DNA from 2 places in the Streptomyces thermoalcalitolerans genome. Region 1 is predicted to be linked to the other one. Evidence: riboswitches for the same ligand, from Rfam matches in the RefSeq annotation. Region 1 holds a riboswitch; the other holds the start of a gene.

Region 1 (5,464 bases):
GCCGGAAGTAGTCCGCCGGCGCCCACGGCGTGTGCGAGAAGTGCCCGATCCGCACATCCGGCCGGAAGTCGCGCAGCATCCCCGGCACGAGCGTCAGGTGGTAGTCCTGCACGAGCACGGTCGCGCCCTCGGCCGCCTCCTCCGCCAGTGCCTGGGCGAAGGCCCGGTTGTAGGCCTCGTACGACGCCCACTGGCGGCGGAACTCCGCGTCGAAGACCGGCTCCAGGGGGGTCTGGTAGAGCATGTGGTGGACGAACCACAGCACGGAGTTGGCGATGCCGTTGTACGCGTCGGAGAACACCTCCGCGTCGATGTCGAGCATCCGTACCCGTTGACCGCCGGTGTCCTCCGACGGCAGCCGGCGCCCGCCCTCGAAGCGGTGGGCCGCCGTCCGGTCGGCGTCGCTCAGCGCGGCGCACACCCAGACCGCGCCCGCCTCCGGACCGATCGCGGACAGCCCGGAGACCAGCCCTCCGCCGCCGCGCCTGGCGTTCAGCGAGCCGTCCTCGCGCACTTCGTACGAGACCGGACCGCGATTGGAAGCGACCAGTACCTTGGCACCGTGGGTTGAAGCCATGGTCCTCAACCTAGCCCGACCCGGAAACGCTCAAACGTACGACTCCGCTGCGTGAACGGCCGTGCACGGGTGAACCGGGGTTTCACGCCAGAGGGGCGAGCCGCGGCCGCACGCTGCTTTCCCGCCCCTTCTTCCGCGCTCTTTCGCGTTACCTTCGCGTTCTTTCGCGCTCTTCCGTGTTCTTCCGTGGCTTTCACGCCACTTTCCGGGCCGCGTACTCCGCGATCCCCACCATGGGGGGCCGCTCCTCGGTGTCCACGGGGTAGGTCCGCGGCTCGAAGCCGTTCTCGCCGCGCTCGAACTGGGTCAGGGCGGGGCGGAGCAGATGACCGCGGGCCAGGCGCAGCTGGGCGGTGCGGTAGATCGCGGCGGCCATCCGGCCGAGCGCCTGCCCGTCCTGGTGCCGGTGCTTGCGCACTCCGACGTCGACCTGGGCGAGGGCGTCCAGACCCACCAGGTGCAGGGCGTCGACCAGCATGCCGAGCTCGACGCCGTAGCCGACGGGGAACGGCAGCTGCTCGAGCAGCGAGCGGCGGGCGGCGTACTCGCCGCCGAGCGGCTGCACGAAGCCGGCCAGCTGCGGCCAGTGCATGTTGAGCAGCGGACGCGCCATCAGCTCGGTGACCCGCCCGCCCTGCCCGGCGAAGAGCGCGTCGGAGGCGGACCCGTCGGACACCGTGAGGGGCCGGTCGTACATGGCTTTGACCAGGGCGATGCCGGGATCGGTGAGCAGCGGGCCCACGATGCCGGTGACGAAGTCGGAGGAGAAGTCCCTGAGGTCGGCGTCGACGAAGCAGATGATGTCCCCCCGCGTGACGAGCAGGGAGCGCCACAGCACCTCGCCCTTGCCGGGCACCGCCGGCAGGCGCGGCAGGATCTCGTCGCGGTGCACGACCCGCGCGCCCGCGGCGGCGGCCACCTCGAAGGTGCGGTCGGTGGAGCCGGAGTCGACGACGACGAGCTCGTCCACGAGCGGTGCCTGCTCCATCAGGTCGCGCCGGATGACGGCGACGATGTCGCCGACGGTCTCCTCCTCGTTGAGGGCGGGCAGGACGACGGAGACCGTCTGGCCGGTGTGCTGCTTGGCGGCCAGGATCTGGCGGAGCGGACGGTCGGCCACGGACCAGGAGCGGGTGGCGAGCCAGCGCTCGACTTCTTCCAGCACGGTCTGGCGGCTCCTCACGGTTGTCTCGCGGTTCGGACGGCCATCTCGACGGTCGTGGCCCTTCGGATACAGTCTTGAGCAACGCGGATGACCATCGCATACCGGGGTCTCCGCCGCCTTACAACCGCGTACCGACAACCTCATACAGCTCATCCAGAGGGGCAGAGGGACACGGCCCGATGAAGCCCCGGCAACCCTCCAGCCGGTTCTCGTAGACCGCTGACCGGTGCCCTCCGGTCACGGTCGGTCGTTCACGCGAGGCTCCTGGCTAGGGAAGGTGCCAATTCCGTCTCACGGCGAGATGCGTCGTGAGGAAGATGAGGAGAAAGGGCCTCGCCTCACATGGCTGTGCAGACTGCTGCAAGCAGCACTGGTTCCAGTGTTTCCACCGTTTCCACCGTCGACCTCGGCCCTGCCACGGCCCTGAGCTGCCGCGAGTGCGGCCACCGCGTCCCCCTCGGCCCGGTCTTCGCCTGCGAGGAGTGTTTCGGCCCGCTGGAGGTCGCCTACGACTTCTCGGCCTACGACACCGAGGGGCTGCGCAAGCGGATCGAGGAGGGTCCCACGAGCCTCTGGCGCTACGCGCCGCTGCTGCCCGTCCCCGCGGACGTGGCCGACAAGCCCAACCTCAACCCGGGCTGGACCCGGCTCGTCCAGGCCGACCACCTCGCCCGTGAACTCGGTGTCGACGCCGGCAAGCTCTTCGTCAAGGACGACTCCGGCAACCCGACGCACTCCTTCAAGGACCGTGTGGTCGCCCAGGCCCTGGAGGCGGCACGCGCCTTCGGCTTCACCACCCTGTCCTGCTCCTCCACCGGCAACCTCGCCGGTGCCGTCGGCGCCGCCGCCGCCCGTGCCGGCTTCCGCTCCTGCGTGTTCATCCCGCACGACCTGGAGCAGGGCAAGGTCGTCATGGCCGCCGTCTACGGCGGCCGGCTCGTGGGCATCGAGGGCACCTACGACGATGTGAATCGTTTCTGCTCCGAGCTGATCGGTGACCCGGCCGGCGAGGGCTGGGGCTTCGTCAACGTCAACCTGCGGCCGTACTACGCCGAGGGCTCCAAGACGCTGGCGTACGAGATCTGCGAGCAGCTCGGCTGGCGGCTGCCCGACCAGATCGTCGTCCCGATCGCCTCCGGCTCCCAGCTCACCAAGATCGACAAGGGGCTGCGGGAGCTGATCGAGCTCGGTCTGGTCGAGGACAAGCCGTACAAGATCTTCGGGGCGCAGGCCGAGGGCTGCTCCCCCGTGTCCGCCGCCTTCAAGGCCGGCCACGACGTCGTACGGCCGCAGAAGCCGGACACCATCGCCAAGTCGCTCGCCATCGGCAACCCGGCCGACGGGCCGTACGTCCTGGACATCGCGCGCCGCACCGGCGGCGCCGTGGAGGACGTGACCGACGAGCAGATCGTGGACGCCATCAAGCTGCTCGCCCGGACCGAGGGCATCTTCGCGGAGACGGCCGGCGGGGTGACCGTCGGCGTGACGAGGAAGCTGATCGAGAACGGCGTCCTCGACCCGGCGAAGACCACGGTCGTCCTCAACACCGGCGACGGTCTGAAGACGCTGGACGCGGTGGCCGGCACGGGGCTCACCGCGACGATCCGCCCGAACCTGGACTCCTTCCGAGAGGCTGGCCTGCAATGAGCGTGACCGTTCGTATCCCCACCATCCTGCGCACCTACACCGGCGGCCAGGCCGAGGTCACGGCCGAGGGGGCGACCCTGAAGGAGGTCATCTCCGACCTGGAGAAGAAGTACACGGGCATCGCCGCCCGCGTCCTGGACGACCAGGGCAAGCTGCGCCGGTTCGTCAACGTCTACGTCAACGACGACGACGTCCGGTTCGAGCAGGGGCTGGAGACGGCCACGCCGGACGGCGCGGGCGTCTCGATCATCCCGGCCGTCGCCGGCGGATGACCGTCTCCGCGGACGCTCGTTACCTTCGGTAACAGGCGTCACCGAGTGTGTTCGGGATTGCCCCCTCCGTGAGAGAAGCGGAGGGGGCGATTCTGTGGGATTAAACGCGGTAGAGTTGGGGAACGCGCTCCCGATTCCCTGATGCGGAGCCATGAATTCCTGCCGCACAGCCGACAAGAAGCAGCCAAAATGTGTGCGCTCTTTGTGGCATATGTCTCTTTCGTGCGGCCTGACTTGACCTGAATTCAGGTGAATTCTCGTCACATTCCCGGCCGTCGGCGTCCGGATTTCTCGTCCGAGTGACCTGTTGCAGAGGGCAGTTGGGCAGATACATTCAGCCGCGGTCGACGCGTTCCGGCGCACGCCCCCAATCCATGGGGGGTGAGGTCTGACCCGGATCCGCGAAGTGTGGATCTGTGCAAGGGCCAGTAATAGGGGAGTTAGGCATGGCTCAGGGCACCGTCAAGTGGTTCAACGCGGAGAAGGGATACGGCTTCATCGCGGTCGACGGTGGTGCAGACGTCTTCGTCCACTACAGCGCGATCCAGATGGACGGCTACCGCACGCTGGAGGAGGGCCAGCGGGTCGAGTTCGAGATCTCGCAGGGTCAGAAGGGCCCGCAGGCCGACATGGTCCGCGTCACCGCCTGAACGTTCTTCGGACGAAGGGCCCGCGCCCCGAGGGCGCGGGCCCTTCGCGTGTGCTTTTTCTCCGGTGCGACGGTCCCTTTCGTCCGGTTCGATCCGGGGCTCTTCTCCCTGTTCGCCCCGGGCTGATCCCTCCGGGGGCGCTTGCACTCGACCATGCCGAGTGCTAATCATTGGCGTTAGCACTCTGAAGGTGAGAGTGACAACGGAAGGACCGGGTCGGTGAGGCCCGCAGGTCCGGTGGAGCAAGGAACCACTGGCCGGCGAGCCGTCCGTCGCGGGCGCGGGCGCGGTCCGAAGGAATCACCCCCAGTCCTGGAGGGACCACTTCACATGGCCAAGATCATCGCGTTCGACGAGGAGGCGCGGCGCGGCCTCGAGCGCGGCATGAACCAGCTCGCGGACGCCGTCAAGGTGACCCTGGGCCCCAAGGGCCGCAACGTCGTCCTCGAGAAGAAGTGGGGCGCCCCCACGATCACCAACGACGGTGTCTCCATCGCCAAGGAGATCGAGCTCGAGGACCCGTACGAGAAGATCGGCGCCGAGCTGGTCAAGGAAGTCGCCAAGAAGACCGACGACGTCGCCGGCGACGGTACGACCACCGCCACGGTCCTCGCCCAGGCGCTGGTCCGTGAGGGCCTGCGCAACGTCGCCGCCGGTGCCAACCCGATGGCTCTCAAGCGCGGTATCGAGAAGGCCGTCGAGGCTGTCTCCAGCGCCCTGCTCGACCAGGCCAAGGAGGTCGAGACCAAGGAGCAGATCGCCTCCACCGCCTCCATCTCCGCCGCCGACACCCAGATCGGTGAGCTCATCGCCGAGGCCATGGACAAGGTCGGCAAGGAAGGCGTCATCACCGTCGAGGAGTCGCAGACCTTCGGCCTGGAGCTCGAGCTCACCGAGGGCATGCGCTTCGACAAGGGCTACATCTCCGCCTACTTCGCCACCGACATGGAGCGCATGGAGGCGGTGCTCGAGGACCCGTACATCCTCATCGCCAACTCCAAGATCTCCTCGGTCAAGGACCTGCTCCCGCTGCTGGAGAAGGTCATGCAGGCGGGCAAGCCGCTGCTGATCATCGCCGAGGACGTCGAGGGCGAGGCCCTGTCGACCCTGGTCGTCAACAAGATCCGCGGCACCTTCAAGTCCGTCGCCGTCA
Region 2 (5,464 bases), on a different contig from region 1:
ACTGTTCGCTTTCCTTCTAGTTTCCGTGACGCGCCGGCTCTCCCGGAGCGTGTGGCACGTAACCCTACGGCCTGGCGGCGGCTCGTCGCCGGGTGCGCCCACGGCGGCGAGGAAATACGTACGGTTGCGTCCTGTTACGTCATGCTTTGTTCACATGACCGGCAACAGGAACACGGTGGCCGTCCGGGCGGCCGGGACCGTACGGACCACGCGGGCTCCGGTGACCTGCGCCCTGATCGTCCTGTGCTGCCTGATCTTCGTGACCGGGCCGGCGGCGGGGCTCGTTCCCGGCTACGGCACCGGTGAGGCGCTGGCTCTCGCCCAGCGGGCGTACTTCCGGCGCTGGGGCGTGGTCCCCGCCGAGCTGTTCGCCGGGACGCCACGGGCCGCCCTCACCCCGGCGACGGCCCTGTTCGTGCACGGCAGCTGGGTGCATCTGCTCGGCAACATGCTCTTCCTCCACGTCTTCGGAGCGATGACCGAGAGACGCATGGGCTCCGTCCGGTTCATGCTGTTCTACGTCGGCTGCGGCTCTCTCGCCCTGGTGGGCTACGCGGCAGCCCATGCCGCCTCCGAGCAGTCCCTGGTGGGGGCCTCGGGGGCCGTATCGGCGGTCCTCGGCGCGTTTCTCCACCTGTTCCCCCGGGCCAGGGTGACCAGTCTCTTCCCGTTCCTGTTCTTCCTGCCGCTGCGGTTTCCCGCATGGGTCGTGCTGCCGTTCTGGGCGTCCCTGCAGTGGCTCGCCGCCGGACGCCCGGCGCAGGGGCCGGGCGTGGCCTATCTGGCCCATGTGGTGGGCTTCGCTCTGGGCTTCGTCTGCGCATGGGCCGGCTTCGGCCCGGTCAAGGGGCACATGGCGCGGCCCTGGAGGGGCGGTGGGGGAAGACGGGCGGGCTGAGGGGAGTGCCGTCCGGACCCGGCCGGGCCGGGTGAGCGGTGCCCCGCGGCCGGGTCGGGCGGGGCCGGTGCGTGCGGCCGCGGGGCGGAGGAAAGGGCCGCCACGGAGCGCCGGCGGGTGACGGCGGCGCGGCTGGGGGTGCCCCGCGCCCGTCCAGGGCAGTAGGGGAGTGCGGGCCGGGGCCTTCGGCCCACGGCACGATCCGGACGGCATCCCCTAGAGTGAGGGCCACCCCCGCTCCGGCCCCCGAGGGAGAGAAACAGCCGTGATCACCGCGATCGTCCTCATCAAGACCAGCGTGGACCGGATCCCCGAGATCGCCGAGCAGATCGCCTCGCTGGACAACGTGAGCGAGGTGTTCTCCGTGACCGGGACCTACGACCTGATCGCCATGGTGCGGGTGCGGCAGCACGAGGACCTGGCGGAGGTCATCCCGGGGCGGATCAGCAAGATCCCGGGGGTGGAGGCCACGGACACGCATGTGGCCTTCCGCACGTACTCGCAGCACGACCTCGAGGCCGCGTTCGCCATCGGACTGGACTCCTGAAGGACGCCCGGGCGCCCGCGGGGCGCAAGGTGCGCGGGTGCGGCCCGTTCACGGCCGGTCGCACCCGCGCGGCAGGGCCGCGTGCCGGTACGGCCTGCCCGGCAGGGCCCGTCAGTCAGGGCCGCGGCCCTCGGGCCGCTCACCCGGCCACCGGGACGCAGCGGCCGTTCTCCGTGCGGTAGCGCCACTTCGCGCCGCTCTCGACCAGCTCCCTCACCGCCCGTACGAAGCGCTCCACGTGCTCGTCGGGCGTTCCCGCACCGAAGCTGACACGGACGGCGGCGTCCGCGGTCCCGCAGCCGCCCTGGGACTGTGCGTCGCCGCCGAGCAGGACGCGGAGCAGGGGGTGCGCGCAGAACAGGCCGTCACGGACGCCGATGCCGTACTCGGCGGAGAGGGCGGCGGCGAGGTGGGAGCTGTTCCAGCCCGCGGCCACGAAGGAGATCACCCCGACCCTCGGGGCGTCGTCGCCGAAGAGCGACAGGATCCTCACTCCCGGGATCCCGGCGAGGCCCTCGCGGACCGTGCGGATCAGGTGCTGCTCGCGGGCGACCAGCGCCTCGAAGCCGGCCTCGGTCAGCGCCCTGCAGGCGGAGGCGATGGCGTAGGCGCCGATGACGTTCGGGGAGCCGGCCTCGTGACGGGCCTCGCTCTCGTGCCACTGGACGTCCACTCCCCCGTCGGCGCGCTGCGCGACCGCGCGGCTCGCGCCGCCGCCCGCCAGGTACGGCTCGGCCTCGTGCAGCCAGTCGGCGCGGCCGGCCAGCACGCCCGCGCCGAAGGGGGCGTACAGCTTGTGGCCCGAGAAGGCGACCCAGTCGACGTCGAGGTCGCGGACCGACACCGGGCGGTGCGGGGCGAGCTGGGCGGCGTCCAGGACGATGCGGGCGCCGTGGGCGTGCGCGGCGGCGGCCAGCTCCTTCACGGGCCACAGCTCGCCGGTGACGTTGGAGGCGCCGGTGACACAGACCAGGGCCGGGCCGTGGGGGTCGCGGGCGGCCAGGGCCGCCTCCAGCGTCCGTACGGCCTGCCGCGGGGTGCGCGGGGCGTCGAGGACGGTGACCCGCGCGTGCCGCCAGGGCAGCAGTGCGGCGTGGTGCTCGGTCTCGAAGACGAACACCTGGCAGCCGGCCGGGAGCGCGCGGGCCAGGAGGTTCAGCGAGTCGGTGGTGGAGCGGGTGAAGATCACCTCGTCGTCGCCGCGGCAGTCGAGGAACTCGGCGACCGTTCTCCTGGAGTCCTCGAACAGCTCGGTGGAGAGCCGGGAGAGGTGGCCCGCACCGCGGTGCACGCTGCCGTAGTACGGCGCGTAGGCCGCCACGTCGTCCCAGACCCGCTTCAGGGCGGGTGCGCTGGCGGCGTAGTCCAGCGCGGCGTAGGTGATCTCGCCGCCGGTGACGAGCGGGACGGTGACCTCCGTTCCCAGGACGGGCAGAGGGGAGCAGACGGACTTCTCGGCGGCGACAGTGGAGACGGACATGGGTGAACTCCCGTGGAAGCAGGCGGAATCACCACGCGAGCGGGCACGGCTCGAGCGTGGAGAAAGACGGAAAAAGACGGAAAAAGGTGTGCGTCCTCTCCGGTGGCGTCCTCTTCGTCGGCTCTTCGTCTGCTCTTCGTCTGGGCCCGGCGCCGCGCCGAATGCCGAGTCGAGGCGCAGACCGAAAGAGGCGAAGAAGAGGCGGAAGGAAACAGGAGGACAAACAGGAAAACGCGGAGGCGGGGCTCTGCGGCCCTAACGCATTCGCTTGCTCACGGAAGACTCCCTCGTACGACCAGGACCCCTGGTGAACACGAGGGGTCCGCGCTTGCCGCAGACCTCGCTGCCTGCGGCCCGGTCTTCACCCGGGGCACCCCGCCACGGACGGAGGGTTGCCGGACAGTCGGCCGGGGCCACTTGACTGTCACTCATGACCTGCAGGGGAAGGTACGGGAAACGGCCGCGGTCCCGCAACCCGTGTCCGGATCGCGGGACCGCACGCCTGGCCGTCATGCGTTGCTGACCGCCACCCAGCGCTCCAGTGTGCGCTTGGCCGCCCCGGAGTCGATCGACTCCGCCGCGCGCTCCATGCCCTCCCGGAGCTGCTCGGCGAGCGTGCCCGGGCCCGGCCGCAACGCCACCAGCGCCGCCGCCGAGTTGAGCAGGACGGCGTCCCGTACGGGCCCCTTCTCGCCGTCCAGCACCCGCCGGGCGACCTCGGCGTTGTAGGAGGCGTCCCCGCCGCGCAGGGCGTCCACGGGCACCGGCTCGATGCCGACGTCGCGCGGGTCGAACCGCTCCTCGGTGACGGTGCCGTCCCGGACGACCCACACCCGGGAGGTGGAGGTCGTGGTGAGTTCGTCGAGGCCGTCGTCGCCCCGGAAGACCAGGGAGGAGTGGCCGCGCTCGGCGAAGACCCCGGCGACGATCGGGGCCATGCGCGGGTCCGCGACCCCGACGGCCTGTGCCCGCACCTTGGCCGGGTTGGTCAGCGGGCCGAGCACATTGAACACCGTGCGGATGGCCAGCTGGCCGCGCGCGGCACCGGCATGCCGCAGCGCCGGGTGGAACTTGACGGCGAAGCAGAAGGTGATGCCGGCCTCCTGGGCGACCTCGGCCACCCGCCGCGGGGTCAGTTCCAGGTTGACGCCGAGCTTCTCCAGCACATCGGAGGCCCCGGAGGCGGAGGACGCGGCCCGGTTGCCGTGCTTGACGACCCTGGCGCCCGTACCGGCCACGACGATCGAGGACATCGTGGAGATGTTCACCGTCTTCGCGCCGTCGCCGCCGGTGCCGACGATGTCGACGGTCTCGCCCGGCACCTCGATCACATTCGCGTGCTCGTACATCGCGCGGACCAGGCCGGTGATCTCCTCCACCGTCTCGCCCTTGGCCCGCAGGGCCACCACGAATCCGGCGATCTGCGCATCGGTCGCCTCACCGCGCATGATCAGGTCCATCGCCCAGGCGGTCTCGTCGGCGGTGAGGTCCCGGCCCTCCAGCAGGCCGTTCAGCAGGACGGGCCAGGAAAGGCCCGCCGCGGTGTCGCCTCCTGCGGGGGTCACAGCGCTCATGGGCCGCTCCTGGGTCGGTGTCCCGTGCATCGGGACGCGTGGTCTCGGACGGACTCCACCCTATCCAGCCCGGCGTACGGCGAGAGGCCCCGTCCGGGGTTCGGACGGGGCCTCTCGCTGTGGCGTGCAACGCTCAGCGGCCGGTGATCACATGATCAGTGGTGACCGTGACCGCTGGTGATCTCCTTGTACTCCTCGACGGTCGGCTTCGGGATCTGGTTGCCCTCGCCGTAGTACGCGTGGCTGAGCTTGGCGCGCAGCTTCTGCGTGATGCCCACCTTGCGCTCGACGCCGTTCTCGTCGACCGCCGGAGCGATCTCGGCCGGCTCGTACTGGTGGTGCGCCGTGAGGGTGTAGAGCTGCTCCTGGCTGAGCGGCTCGTGGACCTCGATGAACTCACCGTGCGGCAGGCGCTTGATGATGCCGGTCTCACGGCCGTGCAGCACCTTCTCCCGGTCGCGGCGCTGCAGACCGAGGCAGATCCGCTTGGTGACGATGAACGCGACGACCGGTCCGACGAAGAAGCCGATCCGGACGAACCAGGTGACCGCGTTGATCGACAGGTGGAAGTGCGTGGCCCACAGGTCGTTGCCGCCGCCCACCAAGGTGATCAGATACAGTGTGATCCAGGCCACACCGAAGGCCGTGCGGGTCGGGGCGTTGCGCGGGCGGTCCAGGATGTGGTGCTCGCGCTTGTCGCCGGTGATCCAGGCCTCGATGAACGGGTAGAGCGCGATCGCCGCCAGGACCAGACCGAAGAGGACCAGCGGGATGAACACGCCCAGGACGAGCGTGTGTCCCAGGAAGTTGATCTCCCAGCCGGGCATGGCCCGGATCAGACCCTCGGCGAAGCCCATGTACCAGTCCGGCTGGGCGCCGGTGGACACCATGTCCGGACGGTACGGGCCGATCGACCAGACGGGGTTGATCTGCACCAGTGCCGCGAGGGCCGCGAGGAAACCGAA

What was found. Region 1 has a riboswitch for S-adenosylmethionine ahead of thrC (threonine synthase). Riboswitches for the same ligand answer to the same signal wherever they lie in the genome.
Region 2: it holds a riboswitch for S-adenosylmethionine, as region 1 does, so the genes downstream of both, ABD224_RS11030 (aminotransferase class V-fold PLP-dependent enzyme) here and thrC (threonine synthase) in region 1, are expected to answer to the same signal.

The regions. Positions count from the first base shown of each region.
Region 1 covers NZ_BAAAHG010000038.1:18,842-24,305, reverse strand. The annotation lists gene ABD224_RS20450 (alpha,alpha-trehalose-phosphate synthase (UDP-forming)) at 1-577, opposite strand, end outside; gene ABD224_RS20445 (glucosyl-3-phosphoglycerate synthase) at 771-1,742, opposite strand; SAM riboswitch class I at 1,889-2,066, shown strand; gene thrC (threonine synthase) at 2,085-3,389, shown strand; gene ABD224_RS20435 (ubiquitin-like small modifier protein 1) at 3,386-3,661, shown strand; gene ABD224_RS20430 (cold-shock protein) at 4,108-4,311, shown strand; gene groL (chaperonin GroEL) at 4,642-5,464, shown strand, end outside.
Region 2 covers NZ_BAAAHG010000013.1:124,302-129,765, forward strand. The annotation lists gene ABD224_RS11020 (rhomboid family intramembrane serine protease) at 155-898, shown strand; gene ABD224_RS11025 (Lrp/AsnC family transcriptional regulator) at 1,164-1,445, shown strand; gene ABD224_RS11030 (aminotransferase class V-fold PLP-dependent enzyme) at 1,585-2,925, opposite strand; SAM riboswitch class IV at 3,245-3,361, opposite strand; gene trpD (anthranilate phosphoribosyltransferase) at 3,435-4,499, opposite strand; partial or broken gene qcrB (cytochrome bc1 complex cytochrome b subunit) at 4,655-5,464, opposite strand, start outside.